Leptothrix cholodnii SP-6: one gene and its partner. The protein of the gene in region 1 interacts with the protein of each later gene in a pairwise test. Links are inferred from orthologs where the notes say so. Each region holds a gene or a part of one and is shown on either strand. Other genes may lie near its edges. The genes, in order: LCHO_RS02375 and trkA.

Region 1 (15,988 bases):
TGTTCTGCCCCGGCGCCCGCGTTGCCGCGCCGGCCGATCTTCAATCCGTGCTCAGCCGTGCGCCAGCCGCGGCGCGTGCCGTCTTCAAGCTGCTCGGCCGGCTCGAACACGGCACGCTCGAGCTGCAACTGCCCGACGGCAGCCACACCCGCATGGGCAGCGGCGCGGCGCCGCGTGCGGCCATCCGCATCGACGACTGGGCGGTCTGCGCGGCCACGCTCAAGTCGGGCGACATCGGTTTTGCCGAGAGCTACATCGCCGGCCACTGGGGCACGCCCGACCTGGCCGCGCTGCTGCGCCTGTTCATCGCCAACCGCGAGCGCATCGAATCGGTGATCTACGGCAAGCGCTGGGGTGGCCTGCTCTACCGCCTGCGCCACCTGTTCAACCGCAACAGCCGCGCCGGCAGTCGCCGCAACATCCACGCCCATTACGACCTCGGCAACGCCTTCTACCGCCGCTGGCTCGACGAGACGATGAACTACTCGAGCGCCTGGTTCGACGGCCGGCTCGACCAGCCGCTCGCGCAGGCCCAGCGCGCCAAGGTGCGCCGCGCCATCGACGAGGTCGGCGTGAGGCCCGGCCAGCGCGTGCTCGAGATCGGCTGCGGCTGGGGCGCGGTGGCCGAGTCGGTGGCGCGTGAACGCGGCGCGCACCTGACCGGCGTGACGCTGTCGACCGAGCAGCTCGACTACGCCCGCCAGCGCCTGGCCGACGCCGGCCTGGCCGAGCGTGCCGACCTGCGCCTGCAGGATTACCGCGACATCGCCGACGCGCCGTTCGATGCCGTGATCTCGATCGAGATGTTCGAGGCGGTCGGCCGCAGCTACTGGCCGTCGTATTTCGAGACCGTCAAGCGCTGCCTCAAGCCGGGCGGCCGTGCCTGCATCCAGAGCATCACGATCCGCGACGACCTGTTCGAGCGCTACGTGCGTTCGACCGACTTCATCCAGCAGTACATCTTCCCCGGCGGCCTGCTGCCCAGCATCAGCGAGTTCACGCGCGCCGCCGAGCGCGCCGGCCTGGTGGTCGAGCGCCAGCTCGCCTTCGGCCCCGACTACGCCGAGACGCTGCGGCGCTGGCGCGCGGCCTTCCTGGCGCAGGAGCGCGAGGTCATCGGGCTCGGCTTCGACACCCGCTTCATGCGCACCTGGGAGTTCTACCTGGCCTATTGCGAGGCCGCGTTCGACACCGGCAACACCGACGTCGTGCAGTTCACGCTGCGCCGGCCCTGAAATGAAACAGCCCTCACGCTCACTTCGTTCGCTGCCCCCCTCGGGGGCGCGTCAGTCCCTTGGGGCGGCCCGGCGGTACTGACATGAAACCCGCCTCACTCGCACGTCGTCGGTGCTTGGCTGACCTGGGTGCCGCTTGTGTCGTGTTGGCTGCCGCGCCTTCGCTGGCATGGGCCCAATCCGTCGACCCGGCCACCGCAGCGCCGGCCGAGGTGGCGAGCACGCTGACGGGCGCGCGGTTGCAGGGCCAGCTGCGTTTTCGCTGGTTCGGCCTGCACATTTACGACGCCCGGCTCTGGTCGCGGGAACGGGTGGCATCGGACGACTACGCCGGCCGCGAGTTCGCGCTCGAGCTGCAGTACGCCCGCAGCCTGGCCGGCAGCGCCATCGCCGAGCGTTCGATCGACGAGATGCGCAAGCTCGATGCCGTGAACGAGGCGCAGGCCACCGCCTGGCTGGCGGCGATGCGGGCGGCGTTTCCCGACGTCCAGGCCGGCGAGCGCATCACCGGCCGGCACCGGCCTGGGCAGGGCGCGAGCTTCTATTTCAATGGTCGCGCCACCCGCGAGATCGCCGACAGCGAATTCGCCCGGCTGTTCTTCGGCATCTGGCTGTCGCCGCGCAGCGGCTCGGCCAGCCAGCGCGCCGCCTTGCTCGGGCAGCCGGCGTGAACGCGGCGCAGCAGGCGGTGCCGTGGCGCGCCGGCCTCGGCTACGGCGCGCTCGGCCTGCCGCTGGCCTTCGTGGCGCTGCCGCTGTATGTGCTGCTGCCGCTGCACTATGCCGATCGCTACGGCGTGTCGCTCGCTGCGCTGGGCCTGCTGCTGCTGGCGGCGCGGGCCTTCGATGCGGGGGTCGATCCGCTGCTCGGGCGCTGGGCCGATCGGCTGCTGGCGGCCGGGCCGCGCGCCGCCTGGGCGGTGATCGGCGGCGCGGCCGGGGTGCTGGCGCTGGGTTTCGTCGCGCTGTTCTTTCCGCTGGTGCGGGGCGAGTCGGCGCTGCTGGTGTGGTGCGGCGTCGGGCTGCTGGTGACCTATCTCGCCTACAGCACCGCCAGCATCGTGCACCAGGCCTGGGGCGCGCGGCTGGGCGGCGGCGACGCGGTGCAGGCGCGCTGGGTGTCGTGGCGTGAAGGCGCGGCGCTGGCCGGCGTGATAGTGGCGAGCGTGCTGCCGTCGCTCGCCGGGCTGGGCTGGACGGCCGCCACGCTGGCGGTGCTGCTGCTGATCGCGTGGGCGATGCTGGGCCGCGTGCAGCGCGTCAGCGTCCCACGGCACGAGACGGCGCCGACTCCGCACGCGCCGATCTGGGCGCCATGGTCGCAGCCCGCCTTTCGCCGCCTGATCGGCGTCTACCTGCTCAACGGCGTCGCCAGCGCGGTGCCGGCCACGCTGGTGCTGTTCTTCGTGCGCGACCGGCTGCAGGCGCCGGCCTGGGAGGGCGCTTTCCTGGCCGCCTACTTCGCCGCCGGCGCCTTGTCGCTGCCGGTCTGGGTGCGCGTGATCTCGGCCTGGGGGCTGATCCGCAGCTGGGCCGCCGGCATGGTGCTGGCGGTGCTGACGTTTGCCGGCGCCTGGAGCCTGGGCGCGGGCGATGTCGCCGGCTTCATGCTGGTCTGCCTGGCCAGCGGGCTGGCGCTCGGTGCAGACCTGGCCGTGCCCGGCGCGCTGCTGGCCGGCGTGGTGCGGCGCAGCGGCTCGGGCGGCATCGCCGAGGGCGCGTATTTCGGCTGGTGGAACGGCGCGACCAAGTTGAACCTGGCGCTGTCGGCCGGCCTGGTCCTGCCCGCGCTCGAATGGGCCGGTTATCGCCCCGGCAGCACCGACGGCGAGGGCCTGCTGGCCCTGAGCCTGGCCTACGCCGTGCTGCCCTGTGTGCTCAAGCTGCTCGCCGGCCTGGTGTTGTGGCGATCTGCGCCGGCCATTTCCGCCGGCTCGTCAACGAAGGAAACCTGACCATGAATCCGCTGCGCTCGATCCGACGCCTGGGCCTGCTGTTCGCGCTGTGCACGCCGCTGTGGCTGGCCGGCTGTGCCTCGCCGCAACCGCAGGACTACGCCGATCAGACCCCCAAGCTCGACCTGCGCGAGTACTTCAACGGCGACCTGACCGCGCACGGCCTGTTCACCGACCGCTCGGGCGCCGTCAAGCGCCGCTTCACGGTCAAGATGAAAGGCACGTGGCAGGGCGACCAGGGCGTGCTCGAAGAAGACTTTCTCTACAGCGACGGCCAGACCGAGCGGCGCGTCTGGCGCCTCACGCGCGGCGCCGACGGCCGCTACACCGGCCAGGCCGACGACGTGATCGGCACCGCACAGGGCCAGGCCGCCGGCAACGCGCTGCGCTGGCAGTACACGCTGCGGCTGAAGGTCGACGACAGCACCTACGATGTGAAATTCGACGACTGGATGTTCCTGATGGACCGCCAGGTGATGCTCAACCGGGCGGCGATGAGCAAGTTCGGTTTCCACCTCGGCGACGTCACCCTGTCGTTCCACAAACCCTGAACCGATCCGATGTCCCTCAATCCCAAGCTCACCGACTGGCATGGCAAGGTGGTCTGGCTGGTGGGCGCGTCCAGCGGCATCGGCCGCTCGACCGCCGAGCGGCTGGCCGAACGCGGTGCGCGCGTGGTGGTGTCGGCGCGCAACGTGCAGGCGCTGCAGCAGTTCACCGACCGCTATCCGAAAAGCCTGGCGCTGCCGGTCGACGTCACCGATCCCGGCGGCCTGGCCGGTGCGGCCGATGCGCTGATGGCGCGCTGGGGTCGGCTCGATCTGGTGGTCTATTGCGCCGGTCACTACCGCGCCCAGCGCGCCACCAGCTTCGATCTCGACGAGATGCTGCGCCACGTGCAGATCAACTACGTCGGCGCGCTGCACCTGCTCGACGTCGTGCTGCCGATCCTGCTGAACCAGCGCAGCGGCCACATCAGCCTGATCTCGAGCGTGGCGGGTTACCGCGGCCTGCCGCAGGGCCTGGCCTACGGGCCGACCAAGGCGGCGCTGCACAACCTGGCCGAGACGCTCTACATGGACCTGCGTGATCGGGGCGTGGCGGTGTCGGTGATCAACCCGGGTTTCGTCGAGACGCCGCTGACGGCGCACAACGAGTTCCGCATGCCCGCGCTGATCTCGCCGCTGGCGGCGGCCGACGCGATGCTCAAGGGCTGGGCGCGCGGCGAGTTCGAGATCCACTTTCCCAAGCGCTTCACGCGCATCCTCAAGCTGCTGGGCTGGCTGCCGCAGGGCCTGTACTTTGCCGCGGTGCGCCGCGCCACTGGCCTGTGACGCCGCCGCTGCCGCGCCACGCCGATGTCCGGGTCGACCGGCTGGTGCGCTATTTCGAGTCGCTGGCACCGGCCGATCTGGACCGGCTCGACCAGATCTACAGCGCCGACGCCGCGTTCAAGGATCCCTTCAACGAGGTGCGCGGCATCGCGGCGATCCGGCCGATCTTCGAGCACATGTTCCGCACGCTGCGCACACCGCGCTTCGTGGTGCGCGAGGCGATCGGGCAGGGCGATCAATGCTGTCTGACGTGGGATTTCCTGTTCGTCGCGCCCGGCATGGGCGAGCGCGAACAGTGCATCCGCGGCGCCACCCACGTGCGCTTCGATGCCGCCGGCCGGGTCTGCCTGCACCGCGATTATTGGGACGCGGCCGAGGAGCTCTACGAGAAGCTGCCGCTGCTGGGCGCGCTGATGCGCTGGCTCAAGCGCCGCGCCGCAACCTGACGGCGCTCAGCGCATCCAGCCCTTGCGGCGGAAGTAGATCAGCGGCGCCGCCACCGATGCCACCATCAGCCCGAGCGCGAACGGGTAGCCCCAGCGCTGCGACAGCTCCGGCATGTGCGCGAAGTTCATGCCGTAGATGCTGGCGATCAGCGTGGGCGGCAGCAGCGCCACCGAGGCCACCGAGAAGATCTTGATGATCTTGTTCTGGTTGATGTTGATGAAGCCGACCGTGGCGTCCATCAGGAAGTTGATCTTGTCGAACAGGAAGGCGGTGTGCGAGTCGAGCGAGTCGATGTCGCGCATGATCTGGCGCGCCTCCTCGAACTGCTCGGCGTTCAACATGCGGCTGCGCATCATGAAGCTGACCGCGCGTCGCGTGTCCATCACGTTGCGGCGGATGCGGCCGTTGAGGTCTTCCTCGTGGGCGATGGCGCCCAGCGCCTCGCCGGCCGCGCGGTCGTCGACCTCCTGCTTGAGCACCCGGGCGCTGACTTTCTCGAGGTTGTCGTAGATGCCTTCGAGTGCATCGGCCGAATATTCGGCGTCGGCGTCGTAGAGCTTGAGCAGCACGTCCTTCGCGTCCTCGATCAGCGCCGGGATGCGGCGCGCGCGCAGGCGCAGCAGGCGAAACACCGGCAGATCCTCGGCGTGCACCGAAAACAGCACGTTGTTGTAGAGGATGAAGGCGACCCGCACGTTGCGCGGCGTGACGTCGTCGTCGATCAGGAAGTCGGAGCGGATGTGCAGCTCGCCGTTGTCTTCTTCGTAGAAACGGGCCGATTCCTCGAGGTCTTCGCCGACCACGTCGTCGGGGATGTGCAGGCCGAAGCGGGTCTGGATCCAGTCCTTTTCCTGCCGCGTCGGCGCTTCGAGATCCACCCACACGGGCGAAAGCGCCGCCATCGTGTCGGGCTGATCGATCTCTTCCTGGTAAAGCCGACCGCTGGCCAGCGTGAAGACGTTGAGCATGGAGGCTCCTGCGGCACGACATCGTTCCGATGTCGTCGGACCTGGGTGATGAGGGGAATGCGGGTACCCGTCTCACCCCCGGCCCAGACCACCATCGAGGTGGGCGTCGGGAGGGACGGTCACCGAGGGTGACAGCTGTCCAAGACTCGCTCCGGTCAACAAAACATCGGCAATTATTGCACCGGCTGTCGACGCCGCCACGGCCTCGGCCGACAGCGGCCGGCCTTGACGGGGACAAGTGGCGAGAAGGCGCCCGATGGCATCAGGATTGGCGTCAGATCAAGGTGTGAAGAGGAATCTGGCACGTCGATGACAGGGTGGCCCCGCCCGGACTTGTCAGCCTGCAGTGAAGAGGTCACACTGGGCTCGACCTAGCCGGAAACGGTTTTCCACTTTTGTCCCAGTGACCCAGCTCCCCCCACCCACCCTCTCGAATGGAGGACACATGAACCTGACGATCAGTGGTCACCACCTTGAAGTAACTCCCGCACTGCGCGAGTACGTACTCACGAAACTGGACCGGGTCACCCGGCATTTTGATCAAGTGGTGGATGTGAACGTGCTACTGACGGTCGAAAAGCTGAAGGAAAAGGAACGCAGACAGAAAGCGGAAGTGACCTTGCACGTCAAGGGCAAGGACATCTTTGTCGAGAGCGCGAGCGAAGACCTCTATGCCGCGATCGACCAATTGATGGACAAGCTCGATCGCCAGGTGGTGCGCCACAAGGATCGACTGCAGGACCATCATCACGAATCGCACAAGCGAACTGACGCCGCCGGCGGAGTCGTTTGATCGCTTCGCGATAACGCAAGACAGGGCCCCGCAAGGGGCTTTGTTCATTTCGGGAATGAATCGGTCACGCGGTGTTGCCATGCAGCAACCCGTGAACGAACCCCGACCCTTGAGGGGGAAGGCCTTGCCGTCGGACGGGGTGTGATTCCTATAATCAAATCTCCTTTGAATATCTGAAGCGCTCGCCAAGGCATCCCGCTCAAACCGGCGCTCGATCCAGATGAACCGTCTCGCCGCCATCCTGCCCGCCAGCAATGTGCTGGTGCAAGTGGATGCGTCCAGCAAGAAACGCGCATTCGAGCAGGCTGGCTTGCTGTTCGAGAATCAGCACGCGATCGCACGTGCCACCGTCACCGACAACCTGTTCGCGCGTGAGCGACTGGGCTCGACCGGCCTGGGTCACGGCGTGGCGATTCCGCATGGCCGCATCAAGGGTCTGAAGAATCCGCTGGCTGCGGTGCTGCGTGTCGCCCAGCCGATCGCCTTCGAGGCGCCGGATGACGAACAGGTCACCTTGCTGATCTTCCTGCTGGTGCCCGAGGCGGCCACTCAGCGCCATCTCGAGATCCTGTCCGAGATTGCCGAACTGCTGTCCGACCGCGAGTTGCGCGAACGTCTCAAGACCGAGCCTGATCCGGCCAAGGTGCACGAGATGATCTCCCGCTGGGAGCCGCTGAAGTCCGTCGCCTGATGCCGTTGCGTCAGCGCGGCCGGATGTCGACACCGAGCGCCGTTGTCGGAGTGCGTGCTTGAAACCGACCGTCATCAGCGCCGATGCCCTGTTCGACGCCCATCGTGCGGCGCTCAAGTGGGAATGGATCGCCGGCCACGCGCACCCCGAGCGGCGTTTCGATGAAGTCGCCGTGCGCGATGCGCAGTCTGCAGCCGATCTGGTCGGCTACCTCAACTACATCCATCCTTACCGCGTGCAGATCGTCGGTCGCCGCGAGGTGCGTTACCTGCAGCCTGGCGACGCAAGTGGCGACAACCCGGTCGAACTGCAAGAAAAGCGCATCTCGCGCATCGTGACGCTCGAGCCGCCGGTCCTGGTGGTCGCCGACGGCTGCACGCCGCCCGACCGGCTGGTGGCGATGTGCGAGCGGGCCGACATCCCGCTGTTCTGCACCGAGGACTCCGCCGGCCACGTGATCGACGTGCTGCGCGGCTACCTCAGCCAGCATTTCGCCGAACGCACCTCGCGTCACGGCGTGTTCATGGACATCCTCGGTCTCGGCGTGCTGCTCACCGGCGAGTCGGGCCTGGGCAAGAGCGAACTCGGCCTGGAACTGATCTCGCGCGGCCACGGCCTGGTGGCCGACGACGTGGTCGATCTGTTCCGCGTCTCGCAGGCCGCCATCGAAGGGCGCTGCCCCGAACTGCTGCGCAACCTGCTCGAGGTGCGCGGCATCGGCCTGCTCGACATCCGCGCCATCTTTGGCGAGACGGCGGTGCGCCGCAAGATGCGGCTCAAGCTGATCGTGCACCTGGTGCGCAAGGAAACGCTCGACCGCGACTTCGAGCGGCTGCCCTACGAGCCGCTGTTCGAGGACATCCTCGGCATGCCGGTGCGCAAGGTCGTGATCGCCGTCGATGCCGGCCGCAACCTGGCCGTGCTGGTCGAGGCGGCGGTGCGCAACACCGTGCTGCAGCTGCGTGGCATCGACACCTACCGCGACTTCATCCAGCGCCACCGCGACCTGATGGACAGCGGCGACTCCGGTCTCTGAACTGCGCGGCGGACCGGGCGCGTGACCCGGAGAACGTCACTTCGAGTGACGGTGCGGGCAGGCGTCCTTGGTGCAGTGGGCGTAGAGCGCCAGCGAATGCTCCTGCAGCCTGAAACCGCGTTCGGTGGCGATCTCGCGCTGGCGCAGTTCGATCTGCGGGTCGAAGAACTCCTCGACCCGGCTGCAGTCCATGCACACGAGGTGATCGTGGTGCTGGCCCTCGTTGAGTTCGAAGATCGACTTGCCGCTCTCGAAGTGGTTGCGCGACAGGATGCCGGCCTGCTCGAACTGCATCAGCACGCGGTAGACCGTGGCCAGGCCGATGTCCGAGCCGTCGGCCAGCAGCAGCTTGAACACGTCCTCGGCCGTCATGTGGCGCTCTTGGGCGCGCTGGAAGATCTCAAGGATCTTGATGCGCGGCAAAGTGGCCTTCAGGCCCGAGCTCTTGAGTTCATCCGCGTTGGTCATGGGGGGCAGGAAAGGGTCTGGAACGGGGCGCGCTGGCTGGGCCTCGCTAGAATCCGCGCATCATATCGGCATGTGCCCCCCATCCTGGCACCGGCAAAAAATACCACCATGGCTCTCGTGTCCAGGCTTTTTGCGCGGTCCGCAACCGGTGCGCTGACGTTGCTCGCGCTGGCGGGCTGTTCCACCAACACCGACCGCAATCTCCTCGGCGTCATCACGCCCTACCGCATGGAAGTGGTCCAGGGCAACGTCGTCACGCAGGAGATGGCCGCGCAACTGCGCAACGGCCTGACGCGCGAGCAGGTGCGCTCGCTGCTCGGCTCGCCCTTGCTGATGGACATCTTCCACGCCGACCGCTGGGACTATGTCTTCACCATCCGCCGCCAGGGCACCGCGCCCCAGCAGCGCCGCGTGACGATCCTGTTCGACAAGGACCGTGTCGCCAGCTTCGAGGCCGCGCAGCTGCCGTCCGAGCGCGAATTCGTCGATTCGATCGACGCCAGCAAGGTCGAGCGGCGTGCCCAGCCGCTGGCCTTGAGCGACGACCAGTTGCGGGCCCTGCCCTTGCCGCAGCCGTCCAAGGCCGCGGCGCCGTCCGTCGGTGCCAGTGGCCCGCTGCGCAACTATCCGCCCCTCGAACCCATCCTGGCTCGCTGAGCCCTGCGCCGATGACCGCTACCCTTCCTATCGCCGTGGCCGGCTGCACCGGCCGCATGGGCCACATGCTGATCGAGGCCGTGCTCGCCGCCGACGACTGCCGCCTGGCCGGCGCGCTCGATCGCCCCGGCAGCCCCGCCGTCGGACACGATGCGACGGCCTTCCTGGGCCAGGCCTCGGGCGTGCTGGTGGCTTCGGATCTGCACGCGGGTCTCAAGGACGCACGCTTCCTGATCGACTTCACCCGCCCCGAAGGCACGATGGCCCACCTCGCGGTGTGCCGTGAGCTGGGCGTGAAGATGATCATCGGCACCACCGGCTTCACCGACGAGCAGAAGGCACAGATCGAAGCCGCATCGAACGACATCGCCATCATGATGGCGCCCAACATGAGCGTCGGTGTCAACGTCGTGCTGCGCCTGCTCGACATGGCCGCGCGCGCGCTCGACCAGGGCTACGACATCGAGATCGTCGAGGCCCACCACCGCCACAAGGTCGACGCCCCCAGCGGCACCGCCTTGAAGATGGGCGAGGTCGTCGCCGCCGCGCTCGGCCGTGACCTGAAAGACTGCGCCGTCTACGGCCGCGAAGGTGTCACCGGCGAACGCGACCCGTCGACCATCGGCTTCGCCACCGTGCGTGGCGGCGACGTGGTCGGCGACCACACGGTGATGTTCATGGGCACCGGCGAGCGCATCGAGATCACGCACAAGTCGTCCAGCCGCTCCACCTACGCGCAGGGCAGCCTGCGTGCGGCGCGGTTCCTGGCCGGTCGCTCGCATGGCCTGTTCGGCATGGACGACGTGCTCGGCCTGGCCTGACCACGCCGCGCCATGAACGGGCTGCAACAGATCTGGTCCGAAGGCGATGCGGTCAGCCGCGGGGTCGCGCTGCTGCTGCTGGCGATGTCGGTGAGTGCCTGGGTGCTGATCTTCTGGAAGAGCTGGGTGCTGGGCCGCGCACGCCGCGATCTGGCCGTGGTCGTGCCGGCCTTCTGGCGTGCGCCCGACCTCGACGCCGGTCAGCGCCTGCTCGCCAGCCGTGACCGCGAACAGCTGCTGCTGCCGCTGCTCGACGCCGCGCTGCGCCCGGTCTCGGCCGACACGCTCGAAGCCGGCACGCACACCCAGGCGCAGCTGACGCGCCGCCTGCGCGACGCGCTGCACGGCGTGCTGGCACAGCTGCAGCAGGGCCAGGTGCTGCTCGCGTCGGTCGGTGCCACGGCGCCGTTCATCGGCCTGTTCGGCACGGTCTGGGGCATCTACCACGCGCTGCTGGGCATCTCGGCGGCGGGCAGCGTCAGCATCGACAAGGTCGCCGGCCCGGTCGGCGAGGCGCTCATCATGACCGCCGCCGGCCTGGCGGTGGCGATCCCCGCCGTGCTGGCCTACAACCTGTTCGGCAAATGGGTCGGCGCCTGCGAGGCCGATCTCGAAGGCTACGCCCATGACCTGCGCGAGATGCTGGTCGAGCAGGCCGGCCTGACCCCGCGCCATCCGCCGGCCGGCGAGGAATCATGGCCTTCGGCCGGCTAGAGCGCCGCAGCCTGCCCCAGCCGATGAGCGACATCAACATGACGCCGCTGATCGACGTGATGCTGGTGCTGCTGGTGATCTTCATGATCACCGCGCCGCTGATGAGCGCCAGCCTCAAGCTCGACCTGCCACGCGCCGACGGCGCCGGCCCGGTCAACGAGACGCCGCAGTCGGTGTCGATCGCGCTGCAGGCCAACGGCGCGCTCTACATCGGTGACGAGCGGCTGGAGCCGGCGGCGTTCGCGCAGCGCCTGACCGAGATCGGCCAGCGCGGCGGCACGCCGCCCGAGGTCCAGCTGCGCGCCGACCAAGCCGCGCCCTACGGCCTGGTGGCTCGGCTGATCGGCCAGCTGCAGACGGCCGGCCTGAACCGCATCGCCTTCGTCACCGAGCCCGGCGCGGCCGCATCGGGCCCGCGCTGACGACGATAATCCGCCTCTTTCGCCTCCCAGGCCGGCCGCCCGATCGGGTCGAACCGGCCCCGACGTAGTGCCCGCGCCATGAACGAAAAGTACGATCCCGCCGCCATCGAATCCGCCGCCCATGCGCAGTGGGTCGCGGCCGATGCCTACCGCGTCGACGAAAACGCCCGCGACAGCCAGGGCCAGCTCAAGCCCAAGTTCTACGCCTGCTCGATGCTGCCGTACCCCAGCGGCAAGCTGCACATGGGCCACGTGCGCAACTACACCATCAACGACATGCTCACGCGCCAGCTGCGCATGAAGGGCATGAACGTGCTGATGCCGATGGGCTGGGATGCCTTCGGCCTGCCGGCCGAAAACGCCGCGCTCAAGAACAGCGTGCCGCCCGAAAAATGGACGCGCGAGAACATCGCCACCATGAAGGGCCAGATGCTGGCGATGGGCCTGGCGATCGACTGGAGCCGCGAGGTCGCCACCTGCGACCCGACCTACTACAAATGGAACCAGTGGCTGTTCCTGAAGATGCTCGAAGCCGGCATCGCCGAGCGCCGCACCCAGGTCGTCAACTGGGACCCGGTCGACCAGACCGTGCTGGCCAACGAGCAGGTCATCGACGGCCGCGGCTGGCGTTCGGGCGCGCTGGTCGAGAAGCGTGAGATCCCGGGCTACTACCTCAACATCGTCAAGTACGCCGATGAGTTGCTCGGCGCGGTGGCCAATCCGGAAGATCCGAACTACCTGTCGGGTTGGCCCGAGCGCGTGCGCCTGATGCAGGAGAACTGGATCGGCAAGAGCGAGGGCGTGCGTTTCGCCTTCCCGCACCAGATCGCGGGCGCCGACGGTGAGCTGATCCAGGGCGGCAAGCTCTACGTCTTCACGACCCGCGCCGACACCATCATGGGCGTGACCTTCTGCGCCGTGGCGCCGGAGCATCCGCTGGCTGCACACGCCGCGGCGACGAACCCGGCGCTGGCCGCGTTCATCGCCGAATGTGCGCATGGCGGCACCACCGAAGCCGAACTCGCCACGCAGGAGAAGAAGGGCCTGCCCACGGGCCTGTTCGTGACGCACCCGCTGACGGGCGCGCAGGTCGAGGTCTGGGTCGGCAACTACGTGCTGATGAGCTACGGCGACGGTGCCGTGATGGGCGTGCCGGCGCACGACGAGCGCGATTTCGCGTTCGCCAAGAAATACGGCATCTCGATCCGGCAGGTCGTGCAGGCCGAAGGCCAGACCTTCAGCCTCGACGGCTGGGCCGACTGGTACGGCGACAAGCAGCGCGCGGTGTGCGTCAACTCGGGTCTGCTCGACGGACTGCCGTACAAGGAGGCCGTTTCCAAGGTCGCCGAACTCGTCGGCGCTCAGGGCCTGGGCGAGAAGAAAACCACCTGGCGCCTGCGCGACTGGGGCATCAGCCGCCAGCGTTACTGGGGCACGCCGATCCCGATCATCCATTGCGACGATTGCGGCTCGGTGCCGGTGCCCGAGAAGGATCTGCCGGTCGTGCTGCCGATCGACTGCGTGCCCGATGGCAGCGGCAATCCGCTCAAGAAGCGCACCGACTTCCTGAACGTCGCCTGCCCCTGCTGCGGCAAGCCCGCGCAGCGCGAGACCGACACGATGGACACCTTCGTGGACAGCTCGTGGTACTTCATGCGCTATTGCGACGCCCGCAACAGCGAACAGATGGTCGCCGGCGGCACCGACTACTGGATGCCGATGGACCAGTACATCGGCGGCATCGAACACGCGATCCTGCACCTGCTGTACGCGCGCTTCTGGACCAAGGTGATGCGCGACCTGGGTCTGGTGAAGGTCAACGAACCCTTCACCAAGCTGCTCACGCAAGGCATGGTGCTCAACCACATCTACTCGCGCCGCACCGACAAGGGTGGCATCGAGTACTTCTGGCCGCACGAGGTCGAGAACGTGTTCGACGCCGGCGGCAAGGTCACCGGCGCCAAGCTCAAGAGCGACGGCTCGGCGGTGGATTACGGCGGCATCGGCACGATGTCGAAGTCCAAGAACAACGGCGTCGATCCGCAGGACCTGATCAACCAGTACGGCGCCGACACGGCCCGGCTGTTCGTGATGTTCGCGTCGCCGCCCGAGCAGACGCTGGAGTGGAACGACGCCGGCGTCGAAGGCGCGCACCGTTTCCTCAAGCGCGTGTGGGGCTTCGGCGTCAAGCAGGCCGAGTTGCTGAAGGGCGCGACCGAGGTCGGCGCCGAGCTGTCGGGTGATGCCAAGGCGCTGCGCCGCGAGGTGCATCTGGTGCTCAGGCAGGTCAGCTACGACTACGAGCGCATGCAGTACAACACGGTGGTCAGCGGCTCGATGAAGCTGCTCAACGCGCTCGAGGCCTACAAGCACGACGGCAGCGCCGGCAGCGCGGCCGTGTTGCGCGAAGGTTATTCGGTGCTGCTGCGCGGCCTGTATCCGGCCTGCCCGCACATCACGCATCACCTGTGGTCCGAACTCGGTTATGCCGCCAAGCTGGGCGACCTGCTCGACGCGCCGTGGCCCGAGGTCGTCGAAGCCGCGCTGGTGCAGGACGAGATCGAGCTGGTGCTGCAGGTCAACGGCAAGACGCGCGGTTCGATCAAGGTGCCCGCCGCAGCCGACAAGGCCGCGATCGAGGCGGCCGCTGCGGCCAGCGCCGAGGTTGCCAAGTTCGCCGACGGCAAGCCGATCAGGAAGTTGATCGTGGTGCCGGGCCGCCTCGTCAACGTGGTGGTGTGAGCACGGCCCCGTTCGATCGCGCGCCGCGCCGGCGCCTGCTGGTGCGGGCCGGTGCGGCCGGTGCGGCCGGTGCGCTGCTCGCGGCGCTGGCGGGCTGCGGCTTCCAGCTGCGCCGCCCGCCCGAGCTGCAGCTCAAGCGCATCCATCTGAAGGGTTTCGATCGCTATTCGTCGATGGCCGACGAGTTGCGCCGCCAGCTGCGCCTGAGCCCCGGTGCGCAGCTGGTCGAAGCTGCCGGCGAGGCCGACGCGGTGCTCGAAGCGATCGTCGACACGTCCGGTCGGGTGGTGGCCGCCTCCACCGCCGCCGGTCAGGTGCGCGAGCTGACCTTGCGCGCCGCCTTGCGTTTCCGTGTGCTGGACGCTGCCGGCCGCGAACTGCTCGGCCCGACCGAACTCGCCCAGAGCCGCGACATGAGCTACGCCGAAAACGACGCGCTGGCCAAGGAAAACGAGGCCCAGCTGCTGTTGCGCAACATGCATGGCGACATCGCCAACCAGGTGCTGCGGCGCCTGGCCGCGCTGGCACCCGCTGCCGCGCCGGCCTCGGCCGCGTCTGCCGCTCGCTGAGGCCGCGCCGTGCAACTGCGCTCCGATCAGCTCGGCGCCGCCCTGCAGCGCGGCTTGCGCCCGCTCTACGTGATCCACGGCGACGAGCCGCTGCTGGCGCAGGAAGCCGCCGACCTGATCCGCGCCGCCGCCCGCAAGGCCGGCCACACCGAGCGCAGCGTGTACACCGTCGCCGGTGCGCATTTCGACTGGTCGGGCCTGCTCGGCGAGGCCCAGGCGCTGAGCCTGTTCGCCGACAAGCGACTGATCGAGATCCGCATCCCCGGCGGCAAGCCCGGCAAGGACGGCTCGGAGGCGCTGCAGCGTTACGTCGAGACGCTGTCGGACGACAACATCACGCTGATCGTGCTGCCGCGGCTGGACCGCACCCAGCTCGCCAGCGCCTGGTTCACCGCGCTCGACGGCGCCGGTGCGAGCGTGCGGGTCGACCCGATCGAGCGCCGCGCGCTGCCGCAGTGGATCGCCCAGCGGCTGGCGGCGCAGCAGCAGCGCGTCGAGGACGGCGAGCCCGGCCAGCGCTGCCTGGCGTTTTTTGCCGACTGCATCGAGGGCAACCTGTTGGCCGCGCACCAGGAGATCAGCAAGCTCGGGCTGCTCCATCCGCCGGGCGTGCTGACCTTCGAGCAGGTCGAGGGCGCGGTGCTGAACGTCGCGCGCTACGACGTCTTCAAGCTCGGCGAGTCGGTGCTGGCCGGCCAGGTGGCGCGCGCGCTGCGCATGCTCGAGGGCCTGCAGGCCGAGGGCGAAGCCGCCGTGCTGGTGCACTGGACCTTGAGCGAAGACCTGCGCTCGCTCGCGCGCGTGCAGGCGGCGCTGCAGCAGGGCCGGCCGCTGCCGATGGCCTTGCGCGAGGCGCGGGTCTGGGGCGTCAAGGAAAAGCTCTTCGAGCGCATCGTGCCCGGCCTGTCCACCGAGCGGCTGGCCGAGCTGATCGCCGCCGCCCACCTGTGCGACGGCATCGTCAAGGGCCTGCGCGCACCGGGCTGGCCGCAGGATCCGTGGGCCGCCTTGCAGCGCCTGCTGCTGATGACCATCGACGCGCTGCCGGGGCAGGGCGGCGGCGCCAAGACCGCCGCGCGGCTGGCCCTGCGCGCCTGATCGCGGCGCACGTGCCCACACAAATCGTGCGGGCGCCCC
Region 2 (10,325 bases), 4.1 Mb from region 1 along the record:
ATCTTCCACGACGAGAAGGACTCCCATGAAAACGACCACACTGCGCGTCATCGCGCTGGCGGCGGCCACGGTGCTTGCACTGGGCGGCCCGGCCTGTGCCGCGGGTGCTGGCAGCGGATCCGGTGGCGCGGGCAGCGGCGGCTCCACGAGTGCAGGCACGAGCGGCGGCGGAGCGGGCACGGGTGGCAATGGCGGCGCCGCCGCAGGCTCGTCGACCCAGGGCACGACCGCCACGCAGCAGCAGTCGGCCGCACAGACGCGGGAGCTGGTCAGGACGCAGGAACAGAGCCTGACCCTGACCCGCACGCAGCTGAAGACCCAGGAACAGGAACTGGCGCAGACCCGCGATCAGCTCAGGCTCCAGGATCAGGCACTCACCGGGACGCGCGAGCAACTGAAGACGCAAGAGCAGCTGCTGGCCCGCACACGCGAGCAGATCAAGGCTCACGAGCAGGCCGTGCCGAGTGTGCGCGAGCAACTCCAGGCGCAGGAGCAGGCGCAGGTCCGGACACTCGAGCAGCTGAAGTCGCAAGAGCAGCTCCAGCTGCAGATCCGCGACCAGCTGAAGACGCTGGATCAGATCCAGGCCCGGACGCACGAGCAGCTGAAGGCCCAGGAGCTGGCGCAGACCCGGACGCGGGATCAGCTCAAGCTGCTTTGAACCACCGCGTCGTCAACGCAAGCCCGCCAGCGCCTGACCGACCCGCTGGCGCTCGCCCTCGTCCTGCAGATGCGCCAGCACGCGCTGGACGAACAGCTCGCCGCTGTCGCAATCCTGCGCGGCACGCCGGGTCAGCACGCGGGCGATCGGGCCGAGGCGCTCGCTCAGCAGCCGGGTGGCCTGGGCGATCAGCGCATCGGACGGCGGCTGTGGCGGGACCGGCAGCTCGCTGGCGCCGAAGCCGCTGGCCGGGCCGGCCGCCGGTGCACCGCGGCCACCCTCACCGCTGCTGCCCCCGCCGGTGATCGATGCAAAGCTCGGCTCCAGGCCGCTGGCCGCGAAGCCCGAGCCCGGGCCGCCGGGGCCGAAGGCCGATGCGCGGGCGCGTGTCGACGGGTCGCCGTCGGGGTGGATGAAGCGTTCGCGCACGGCCCCGTCGGCCAGGTGCACGGCCAGGCGGCTGCGCAGGCTCTCGACGTCCGAACACTGGCGCGCCGCGCGCGTGACCAGCACCCGGGCGACCGGGCCGACATGGCGCGCCAGTTCGGCCTCGATGCGGGTGAGCATGGCGGGATCCCAGCCCGGTGGCGCGAGGGTCGTGCCCGACGCGGGCGGTGGCTGCGCAAAGCCGAGTGGCTCGGCGTATGAGCCACTCAACGCACGCGGCTGCGGCGTGCCGTGCGGCTGGGCCTCGGCACCGAAGGCGCTGCTCGGGCTGCCGGTGGCGGTGCCGTAACCCTCGGGCATCGGCAGGCCGACGCGCCGCACGCTGGACGCCGCCCGCACGACGGTCTGCTCCGAGATCGTCGGCGGCGCCGGTGCGGTGGCCGCGCCGAGCAGGTCCTGCATGAACAGCGCGGCGCTGGCGTAGCGGGCGTCGCGCTGCTTGGCCAGCGCGCGGCGCACGATGGCGTCGTACCAGGGCGGTCGCGCCGGCGCCAGCGCCGAGGGCGCAAGCGGCGTCTGGTGCATGACCTGGTACATCACCGCATCGGGTGCGCCGATGAACGGCAGGCGCCCGGTCAGCAGCTGGTAGAGCAGCACGCCGGCGGCCCAGAGGTCGACGCGGCGATCGATCGGGCCGTCGAGGTACTGCTCGGGCGCCATGTAGTGCGGCGTGCCGATCAGCACGTTCATCTGCGTGAGGTCGCTGTTCTCGATGCGGGCGATGCCGAAGTCGTTGACCTTGACCCGCCCGCGCGGCGTCACGATCAGGTTCGAGGGCTTGATGTCGCGGTGCCAGACGCCCATCTCGTGCGCGTGTTCGAGCGCCTCGAGCAGCTGCACCATCACGCTCAGGATGTCGGCGTCGGTCAGCGCGATCTTCTGCTGCAGGAAGTGCGCGAGGGTCTGGCCCTCGACGTACTCCATCGCGATGAAGGCCACCTCGTCCTGCTCGCCGTATTCGTAGACCGCCACGATGCCCGGGTGCAGCAGCCGCCCGGCCGCCTGCGCCTCGTTGCGAAAGCGCGCCGCCGCCTTGGCCTGCGGGTCGGCGTAGGTGGCGCTGTGCTGCTGGATGGTCTTGATCGCCACCGGGCGGCGGATCACCGGGTCCTCGGCCTTGTAGACCACGCCCATCGCGCCGCGCCCGAGCACGCCGGTGATGCGGTACTTGCCCAGCTGCGCGGGGTAGGCGTCCATGCGGGCCGGCCTCGTCGTCAGGCGTCGAGCAGCTTGAGCGCCTCGACCATGCTGCGCCGCATGCGGGCGAACGACGCGGCCAGTTCGGCCACCTCGTCGCGGCCCTTCTGCGCGAACTCGGGCGCGTTCATGTCGCCCAGGCTGACCTGGTTGGCCAGCGCCGCCAGCCGCGTGATCGGCCGCACCACCAGCAGCCACAGCATGCCGTTGAGCACCAGGCCGACCACCACGAAGACGCCGGCCACCGCGGCCAGGTAGACCTTGAACGCCTCGTCGGCGCGCTGCAGCGGCAGCGCCATCGGCACCGACACGATCTGCGCGCCGACCACCTCGTTGAAGTTCCAGCCGAAGCCGTTGGCCGGGCCGTAGCGCTCGATCATCGGCCGCGGCGCGGCGTCGACCGTGCTGTGGCAGCGCAGGCAGGCGGCGTCGGTGATGCGGATCGGCCGGGCGATGTAGAGCGCGCGGCCGGTGTCGGGCTGGCGCTGGCCGATGTATTCCTTCAGCTCGGCGCGGTTGCGGAACTGGTTGACCACGTCGACCTCCCAGTCGACCGCCCGGTCCCGCGGGTTGGTGGGGTTGAGCGTGGCTTCCTTGTAGCTGTAGTCGGGATAGGTCTTGTGCAGCGCGGCGATCACCTCGGTGGCGGCAAAGGCCGGCACCGACTCGGGCAGGAAGCTGTATTTCATCTGCGTGTCGAGCAGCGGGCGGATGTGGGTGGAGGTGTAGCTGCGCACCGCGATGGCCTTTTCCATCAGCAGGCGGGCGCGGTCGATGACCTCGTCCTGGGCCTGCTGCTGCAGCAGGTTGCGCAGCACGTAGGCACTCACGCCCAGGCCGGCGGCGAACACCAGCACGAAGATCAGGTTGAACTTCCAGAGCAGCTTCATGACGGGGCCTCCGCTGGCGGGCGCATCGGCGCACGAGACCCAGCGTCCCACCGGCGACGGGCTTACAGCCAGTCACCAAGGTCACATCACGATGCGGGCGACGCGGCCGGCGTGATCAAGGCCCGTGCAGGCGACCCCACACGATCACCGCCACGAAGATCCCCACGATCAGCAGCCAGGTGCGCGCCGCGTCGGTCCAGCGGCCGTGCCGCCAGCGCGCGTGCAGGGCCAGCACGAGCAGCAGCACGGCCACCAGCGCCAGCAGCGTGTAGGCCGGGTTGCCGGGCAGCAGGGTCGACAGCGGCAGGTTCACGGCAGCCCCCGGTTCAGTCCAGCGCCGCCTGCAGCGCCTGCACCAGCGCCAGCAGCTCCTCGTGGAGCTGGCGGGCGCGCGGCGCCAGTGCGGCGACGTCGCCGGTGGAATGCAGCTCCTGCTCGAACTGCACCAGGTGCTGCACCAGCCGGCGGGCACCGAGCGTGCCGCTGGCGCCGCGCAGCGAGTGGCAGGCCGCCGCCCAGCGGGCCGCGGCGCCGGGCTCGGAGGCATCGAGCAAGGCCGGCTCGCCCTCGCCGTAGCGCTTGACGAACAGCCCGAGCACGCGCACCAGGGTCGAGAACTGGCGGCCGACGTTGTTCAGGCCCAGCGCCAGATCGAAGCCCTCGACCGTGTCCAGGCGCTGCTGCAGCGGCAGGCGCGGCGGCGGCGGTGACGCCACGGCTTCGGCGGGTGTCCTGACCAGCGGCAGCCAGCGCAGCAGCGTGGCGTAGAGCGTGCCGGGATCGACCGGCTTGGCGACGTGGTCGTTCATGCCGGCGTCGAGGCAGGCCTGGCGGTCTTCGCTGAAGGCGTTGGCGGTCATCGCGACGATCGGGATGGCGCGGCCGAGCCGGGCGCGGATCGCGCGGGTGGCGGCGATGCCGTCCATCTCCGGCATCTGCATGTCCATCAGGATCAGGTCGTAGGCACGCGAGCACGCCAGCTCGACCGCACTGGCGCCGTCGACCGCCGTCTCCACCACCAGCCCGACACCCTGCAGCAGCTCGTTGGCGACCTCCTGGTTGATCGGGTTGTCCTCGGCCAGCAGCACGCGCTGGCCGGCGTGGCGGCGCAGCAGCTGGGCCTCGCCCTGGCCGGGCGGCGCGGGCTCGGCGCTGCGTGTGGCGCTGCGGCTGCGCAGCACGCGCATCAGCGTGTCGTGCAGCGCCGAGGCCGTGATCGGCTTGACCAGCACCGCGTCGGCCTGCACGCCGCGCGCCTGCTGCCACATGGCGGTGTTGTTGAAGGCGGTGACGAGGATGGCCGGCGGCATGCCCGCGCCCAGCAGCTCGCGCAGCTGGCGCATGGTCTCGATGCCGTCGAGCGGCTCCATGCGCCAGTCGATCAGGAACACGTCGTAGGGCCGGCCGGCGCTGATCTCGCTGCGCACGCGCTGCAGCGCCGCCGTGCCGCTGTCGAGCGGATCGATCCGCAGGCCGAAATGCTGCAGGCGGTCGCCGATGGCGCTCAGCGCCTCGGGCAGGTCGTCGACCAGCAGCGCCCGCAGGCCCTGCAGCGGGACCGCCGAAGCCCGCTCGCCGGCCTCGGCGGCGCGGCCCAGCCAGGCGGTGAACCAGAAGGTGCTGCCGACGCCCGGCTCGCTGCGCACGCCCATCTCGCCGCCCATCAGCGTGACCAGGTGCTGCGTCAGCGCCAGGCCCAGGCCGGTGCCGCCGTGGCGGCGGGTGGTCGAGGCGTCGGCCTGCTCGAAGGCGTTGAACAGCGACCCGAAGCGCTCGGGCTCGATGCCCTCGCCGGTGTCCTGCACCTCGAAGCGCACCTGCACGCGCTGGCGGTCCTCGGCCAGCAGCTCGCCACGCAGGCGCACCCAGCCGGCGTGGGTGAACTTGACGGCATTGGCGAGCAGGTTGATCAGCGCCTGCGACAGCCGCGTCGGGTCGCCGCGCAGGTGGCTGGGCAGGCGGTCGGTGTCGAGCACCAGCTCGAGGCCTTTTTCGTTGGCCGATTCGCCCACCAGCTCGAAGGCCCGCGACAGCACCTCGTCGAGGTTGAACTCGGTGTCCTCGAGCACCAGCTTGCCGGCGTCGATCTTGGACAGGTCGAGCACGTCGTTGATGATCTGCAGCAGGTGCTTGGCGGCGCTGTCGATCTTGCCGAGCCGCTCGCGCTGCAGCGAGTCGCGGGTGTCGCGCGCCATCAGGTGGGTGAGGCCGATGATCGCGTTCATCGGCGTGCGGATCTCGTGGCTCATGTTGGCCAGGAAGGCGCTCTTGGCGCGCGTGGCGCCCTCGGCCTCGATCGCGCGCGCCGCCAGCTGGGCGTTGAGCGCGGCCATCTGCTGCTCGGCCACCTTGATCTCGGTGATGTCGGACACCACCACGATGAAGCCGCGCACCTGGCCGTCCTGCCGGTCGGGCACGTAGGCGATCAGCGTCTCGCGCAGGCTGCCGTCGGTGTGCGGCAGGGCGCGCTGGAGGCGCGGCGACTCGCCCCGCAGCGCCGCCCGCATGGACGGCTCGTTGCGCCGGAACATCTCGTCGCCGATCAGCTCGCGCGCATGCAGTCCGACCACCTCGTCGGGCCGCAGGCCCCACCACTCGAGGTAGGCCGCGTTGGCGAAGCGGCAGTACAGCTGCGGGTCGAAATAGCCCACCAGCGCCGGCACCGCGTCGGCGACGTTGCGCACGAACTGCTGCTGCTCGCTCAGCGAGCGATTGACCTCCTCGAGCTGGCGGGTGCGCTCGGCCACCAGCACCTCGAGGTGGCAGCGGTAGCGCTCGAGCTCGGCGGCGTCGTGCAGGCGATCGGTGATGTCCTGCTGCACCGCCACGAAGTGGGTGACGCGGCCGCGCTCGTCCTGCAACGCCGAGACCACCGCCGCGGTGGTGTATTCGCTGCCTTCCTTGCGCCGGTTGATCAGCTGGCCGCGCCAGCGCCGGTCGCGTGCCAGGGCCTCGCCGATGCCCTGCAGCAGCTCGGGCGTCGTCTGCGGCGACAACAGCGAACGGGCACTGGTGCCGAGCAGCTCGGCGCGGCTGTAGCCGCTGTCGTGCAGCAGGGCGTCGTTGACGTACTCGATCTTCGATTCCAGATCGGTGACGACCACGTTCGCCGGGCTCTGCTCGATCGCCAGCGCGAGCATGCGCAGCAGCTTGTCCTTCTCGCGCAGCGGCCGCAGGTCGAGGTAGCTGGCGACCCAGGCGACCACCTCGCCGCGGGCGTCGCGCACCGGCCCGATGTTGGCCGCCAGCGGGATCACCGTGCCGTCGCAGGCCAGGCGGTCGAGCGGGCCCGAAAACCGGCCGAGCGTCTTGAGTTCGACGATGCCTTCGGCCTGTGCCTGCAGGGCGGCGGGATCGGGCGGCGTCAGGCAGCTCACGTGGCGGCCCGCGAGGTCGCTCGGCGCGTAGCCGAGCAGCTGCGAAAACGCCGGGTTGACGTAGCTGATGTGGAACTGCGCATCGGCCATCAGCAGCGGCTGCGAGGCCTGCCGCAGCGCCTCGCTGAACAGCCGGCGCTCTTCTTCGGCGGCCTTGCGCGCCTGGATGTTCTCGACCACCGAGATGAAATGGTCGGGCTCACCGTCGATGCGCCGCACCAGCGACACCGTGAGCTGGATCCAGAGCAGGCTGCCATCCTTGCGGACATAGCGCTTCTCGAGCGTGTAGGTCGAGATCTCGCCGCGCAGCAGCCGCCCCACCTGGTCGAGATCGGTTCGCAGGTCGTCCGGATGCGTGATGTCCTGGAAGGTGCGCGCCAGCAGTTCGTCGGCGCCGTAGCCGACGATCTCGCACAGCTTGCGGTTGACCCGCAGCCAGCGGCCGTCCGGCCCGACCAGCGCGATGCCGACTGCCGCCTGCTCGAAGGCGGCCTGGAAACGCCGCTCCGATTCGGTCAGGCTCTGCCGGGTGGCGGCGAGCTGGCGCAGCTGCTCGGCCTCGCGCCGGCGGGTGCGCTGCAGGGCGTGGCTCAGTGCGCTGGTCAGCAGGCCGCTGGCCACCAGCATGCCCCACTGCAGCACGTCCGACGCGGCACCGCTGGCCAGGCTTTGGGCCGGCGGGATGAAGAAGAAGTAGGTGCAGGCCGCGGCCGACGCCGTCGCCACCAGCCCCGGCAGGAACCCGCCCAGCAGCGCGCTGAGGAGGATCGGGAACATGAACAGGATCAGCAGCGGCCGATCGCCGAAGGTCACGGCCAGACCCTGGCGCAGCCACAGCGCAGCCAGGCACAGCAGCACCGCCAGGGCGCAATGAAGCAGCGTCCGCGCCGACGGGCCAGCCGAAGCCGCGCGCAGCGTCGCCGGGTTCTCAGATCCTTGCGGGAGATCCATCGAGGCGCATTCCTGGTTACACAGACAAGAGACGGCGCCTCCACGACACCGTGCCATCGGTCGGAGGGTATTTGAATTCACGTCGGGCCGCCGTGCGCCGGGCCGCAGGACGGAATTGATCCACGTCAACGGCATCGCAGGGCGACACCGGCCGACCCGCCGGCGCGACGGCATCACCCGAAGATCACGTCGGCGCAGCGATCGACCGGCCCGGCCTGCCTATCATGACTGCATGAACATCATCATCCTGGGGGCCGGCCGCGTCGGGGAGAGCGTGGCCGAGAGCCTGGTCTCCGAGCGCAACGACATCACCGTGATCGACACCGATCCGGCCCGCCTGCGGCTGCTGCAGGACCGGCTCGACCTGCGCGGCGTGACCGGCAACGGCATCCAGCCCTCGGTGCTCGAAACCGCCGGCGCGCGCGACGCCGACATGCTGATCGCCTGCGCCCCGGCCGACGAGACCAACCTGGTGGCCTGCAAGGTGGCGCACGAGCGCTTCGGCATCCAGACCCGCATCGCCCGCATCCGCTCGCCCGAGTTCATGGCCGGCACCGACCTGCTCGGCACCGGCGGTTTCGCGGTCAACGAGGTGATCTGCCCGGAAGAATCGGTCACCCGCTACATCCGCAAGCTGATCGAATACCCCGAGGCGCTGCAGGTGCTCGAGTTTGCCGACGGCGCGGCCAGCCTGATCGCGGTGCGTGCGGTCAGCGGCGGGCCGATGGTGCGCCACATCATCTCGGAGCTGCCGCAGCTGGTGCCGGGCGTGGCGATGCGCTTCGTGGCGATCTACCGGCAGACCGAAGACCACGCCGACGAGCGCGTGGTGTGCGACGGCCGCACCCGCATCGAGCCGGGCGACGAGGTCTTCGTGCTCGCCGCCACCCGCGACATCCGCCGCGTGCTCGACGCGCTGCGCCGGCGCGACGAGCCGGTGCGCCGCGTCATGATCGCCGGCGGCGGCCGGGTCGGGCTGCGGCTGGCACGCGAGATCGCCGACGACTGCCGCATCAAGCTGGTCGAGAGCGCCGCCGCGCGCTGCGAGTACCTCACCACCCAGGTCGCCGACACCGTGCTGGTGCTGCACGGCGACTCGACCGACGAGGACCTGCTCGAACGCGAGCAGATCGACGAGACCGACCTGTTCGTCTCGCTCACCAGCGACGACGAGGACAACATCATGGGCTGCCTGCTGGCCAAGCGCATGGGCGCCAAGCGGGTGCTGGCGCTGATCAACCGGCGTGCCTATGCCGATCTGGTGCAGGGCACGCAGATCGACATCGCGCTGTCGCCGGCGCAGACCGTGATCGGCGAACTGCTTGCGCACGTGCGCCGCGGCGACATCGAGGCGGTCTACAGCCTGCGCCGCGGCGCGGCCGAGGCGCTGGAGGCGGTGGCCCGCGGCGACCGCAAGACCTCGAAGGTGGTGGGCCGGCGCATCGACGAGATCCGGCTGCCCAAGGGCGCCGAGATCGGCGCGCTGGTGCGCGGCGAGCCCGGCGCGGACAACGAGCGCGAGGTGATCATTCCGCACCACGACACCGTGATCGAGCAGAACGACCACGTCATCGTCTTCCTGCCGCGCAAGCGCATGGTGCGCGAGATCGAGAAGCTCTTCCAGGTCAGTGCGACCTTCATGTTCTGACCCCCTCCCGGAGAGTTTCGATGCGCAAGCTGCTTGGCGTGCTGCCGGTGCTCGGCGTGGTGCTGGTGGTGTTCTGCCTGACGATGCTGGTGCCGCTGGCGTTTTCCTGGGTGCAGGACGACGGTGCCCAGTTCGACCACCTGCGCGCGATCGCCAGCACGCTGGCCTGCGGCATCGTGCTGCGACTGCTCGGCCACCGTTATCAGCGCGAACTGCAACCGCGCGACGGCTTCGTGCTGGTCGCGCTGGTCTGGACGGTGCTGCCGGCCTTCGGCGCCTTGCCGCTGTGGCTGGCGATCGACGGCCTGAGCCCCACCGACGCCTATTTCGAGGCGGTGTCGGGCCTCACCACCACCGGCGCCACCGTGCTGACAGGCCTGGAGCGGCTGCCCGTATCGATCAACGTGTGGCGCTGCCTGATGGTGCTGATCGGTGGCATGGGCATCGTGGTGCTGGCGGTGGCCGTGCTTCCGTTGCTGGGCGTGGGTGGCGCCCAGCTCTTCAAGGCCGAGTCCGCCGGTCCGATGAAGGACGAGAAGCTGACCCCGCGCATCGCCGAAACCGCACGCGGGCTGTGGAGCGTCTACTTCGTGTTCGCGGTGGCCTGCTGCCTCGCCTACCGCTGGGCCGGCATGGGCTGGACCGACGCCTTCATGCACATGTGCAGCACGATGGGCCTGGGCGGTTTTGCGGCCTACGACGCCAGCTTCGGCGCCTTCGACTCGCCCCGCATCGAGGCGGTCGCGATCGTCTTCATGCTGCTGGCGGGTATCAACTTCGCGCTCTATTTCATGGCCTTCAAGCGCCGCAGCCTGCGCGGCCTCTGGCGCAACATCGAGGTGCGTGGTTACGTGATCCTGATGTTCGGTGCGGTGATGTTGATCGCGGCCTTCCTGGCCACGCACCAGGTCTACCCCACGTTCGGCGAATCATTGCGGCATGCCGCCTTCAGCGTGGTCTCGGTGGCCACCACCACCGGTTTCGCCACCGTGGACTACGCGCTGTGGCCGGCCTTCGCCCCGGTGCTGATGCTGCTTCTGTGCGGCTTTGCCACCTGCGCGGGCTCGACCGGCGGCGGCATCAAGCTGATCCGTGCGCTGCTGCTGATGAAACAGGCCCAGCGCGAGCTGATCCGCATCGTGCATCCGCGCGCG

What was found.
Region 2: the proteins of LCHO_RS02375 (region 1) and trkA interact in binary tests that used the Escherichia coli proteins (3 or more experiments, as listed by UniProt). The link is inferred for Leptothrix cholodnii SP-6 from one-to-one orthologs.

The regions. Positions count from the first base shown.
Region 1 is NC_010524.1:504,127-520,114, forward strand. The notes cover bases 5,712-8,686. They hold LCHO_RS02375 (PTS sugar transporter subunit IIA), read left to right. Parts: upstream 5,712-6,951; coding sequence 6,952-7,422; downstream 7,423-8,686. Other genes in these bases: corA (magnesium/cobalt transporter CorA), read right to left, coding at 5,712-5,938; hpf (ribosome hibernation-promoting factor, HPF/YfiA family), read left to right, coding at 6,384-6,731; hprK (HPr(Ser) kinase/phosphatase), read left to right, coding at 7,481-8,458; fur (ferric iron uptake transcriptional regulator), read right to left, coding at 8,495-8,686. In the rest of the region: LCHO_RS02335 (SAM-dependent methyltransferase), read left to right, coding at 1-1,235; LCHO_RS23100 (chalcone isomerase family protein), read left to right, coding at 1,379-1,906; LCHO_RS02345 (MFS transporter), read left to right, coding at 1,903-3,189; LCHO_RS02350 (DUF3833 domain-containing protein), read left to right, coding at 3,192-3,740; LCHO_RS02355 (SDR family NAD(P)-dependent oxidoreductase), read left to right, coding at 3,750-4,523; LCHO_RS02360 (nuclear transport factor 2 family protein), read left to right, coding at 4,520-4,969; more of corA, read right to left, coding at 4,976-5,711; more of fur, read right to left, coding at 8,687-8,926; LCHO_RS02390 (outer membrane protein assembly factor BamE), read left to right, coding at 9,035-9,583; dapB (4-hydroxy-tetrahydrodipicolinate reductase), read left to right, coding at 9,595-10,404; LCHO_RS02400 (MotA/TolQ/ExbB proton channel family protein), read left to right, coding at 10,417-11,118; LCHO_RS02405 (ExbD/TolR family protein), read left to right, coding at 11,100-11,540; leuS (leucine--tRNA ligase), read left to right, coding at 11,619-14,282; LCHO_RS02415 (LPS-assembly lipoprotein LptE), read left to right, coding at 14,279-14,851; holA (DNA polymerase III subunit delta), read left to right, coding at 14,861-15,949. UniProt on the Escherichia coli protein: Seems to have a role in regulating nitrogen assimilation.
Region 2 is NC_010524.1:4,554,512-4,564,836, forward strand. The notes cover bases 7,034-9,963. They hold trkA (Trk system potassium transporter TrkA), read left to right. Parts: upstream 7,034-7,755; coding sequence 7,756-9,171; downstream 9,172-9,963. Other genes in these bases: LCHO_RS20275 (PAS domain S-box protein), read right to left, coding at 7,034-7,523; LCHO_RS20285 (TrkH family potassium uptake protein), read left to right, coding at 9,192-9,963. Outside these bases: LCHO_RS22420 (hypothetical protein), read left to right, coding at 26-661; LCHO_RS22425 (serine/threonine-protein kinase), read right to left, coding at 674-2,305; LCHO_RS20265 (c-type heme family protein), read right to left, coding at 2,323-3,195; LCHO_RS20270 (hypothetical protein), read right to left, coding at 3,311-3,508; more of LCHO_RS20275, read right to left, coding at 3,522-7,033; more of LCHO_RS20285, read left to right, coding at 9,964-10,325. UniProt on the Escherichia coli protein: Part of the constitutive potassium transport systems TrkG and TrkH. May regulate the transport activity of TrkG and TrkH systems. Binds to NAD(+) and NADH.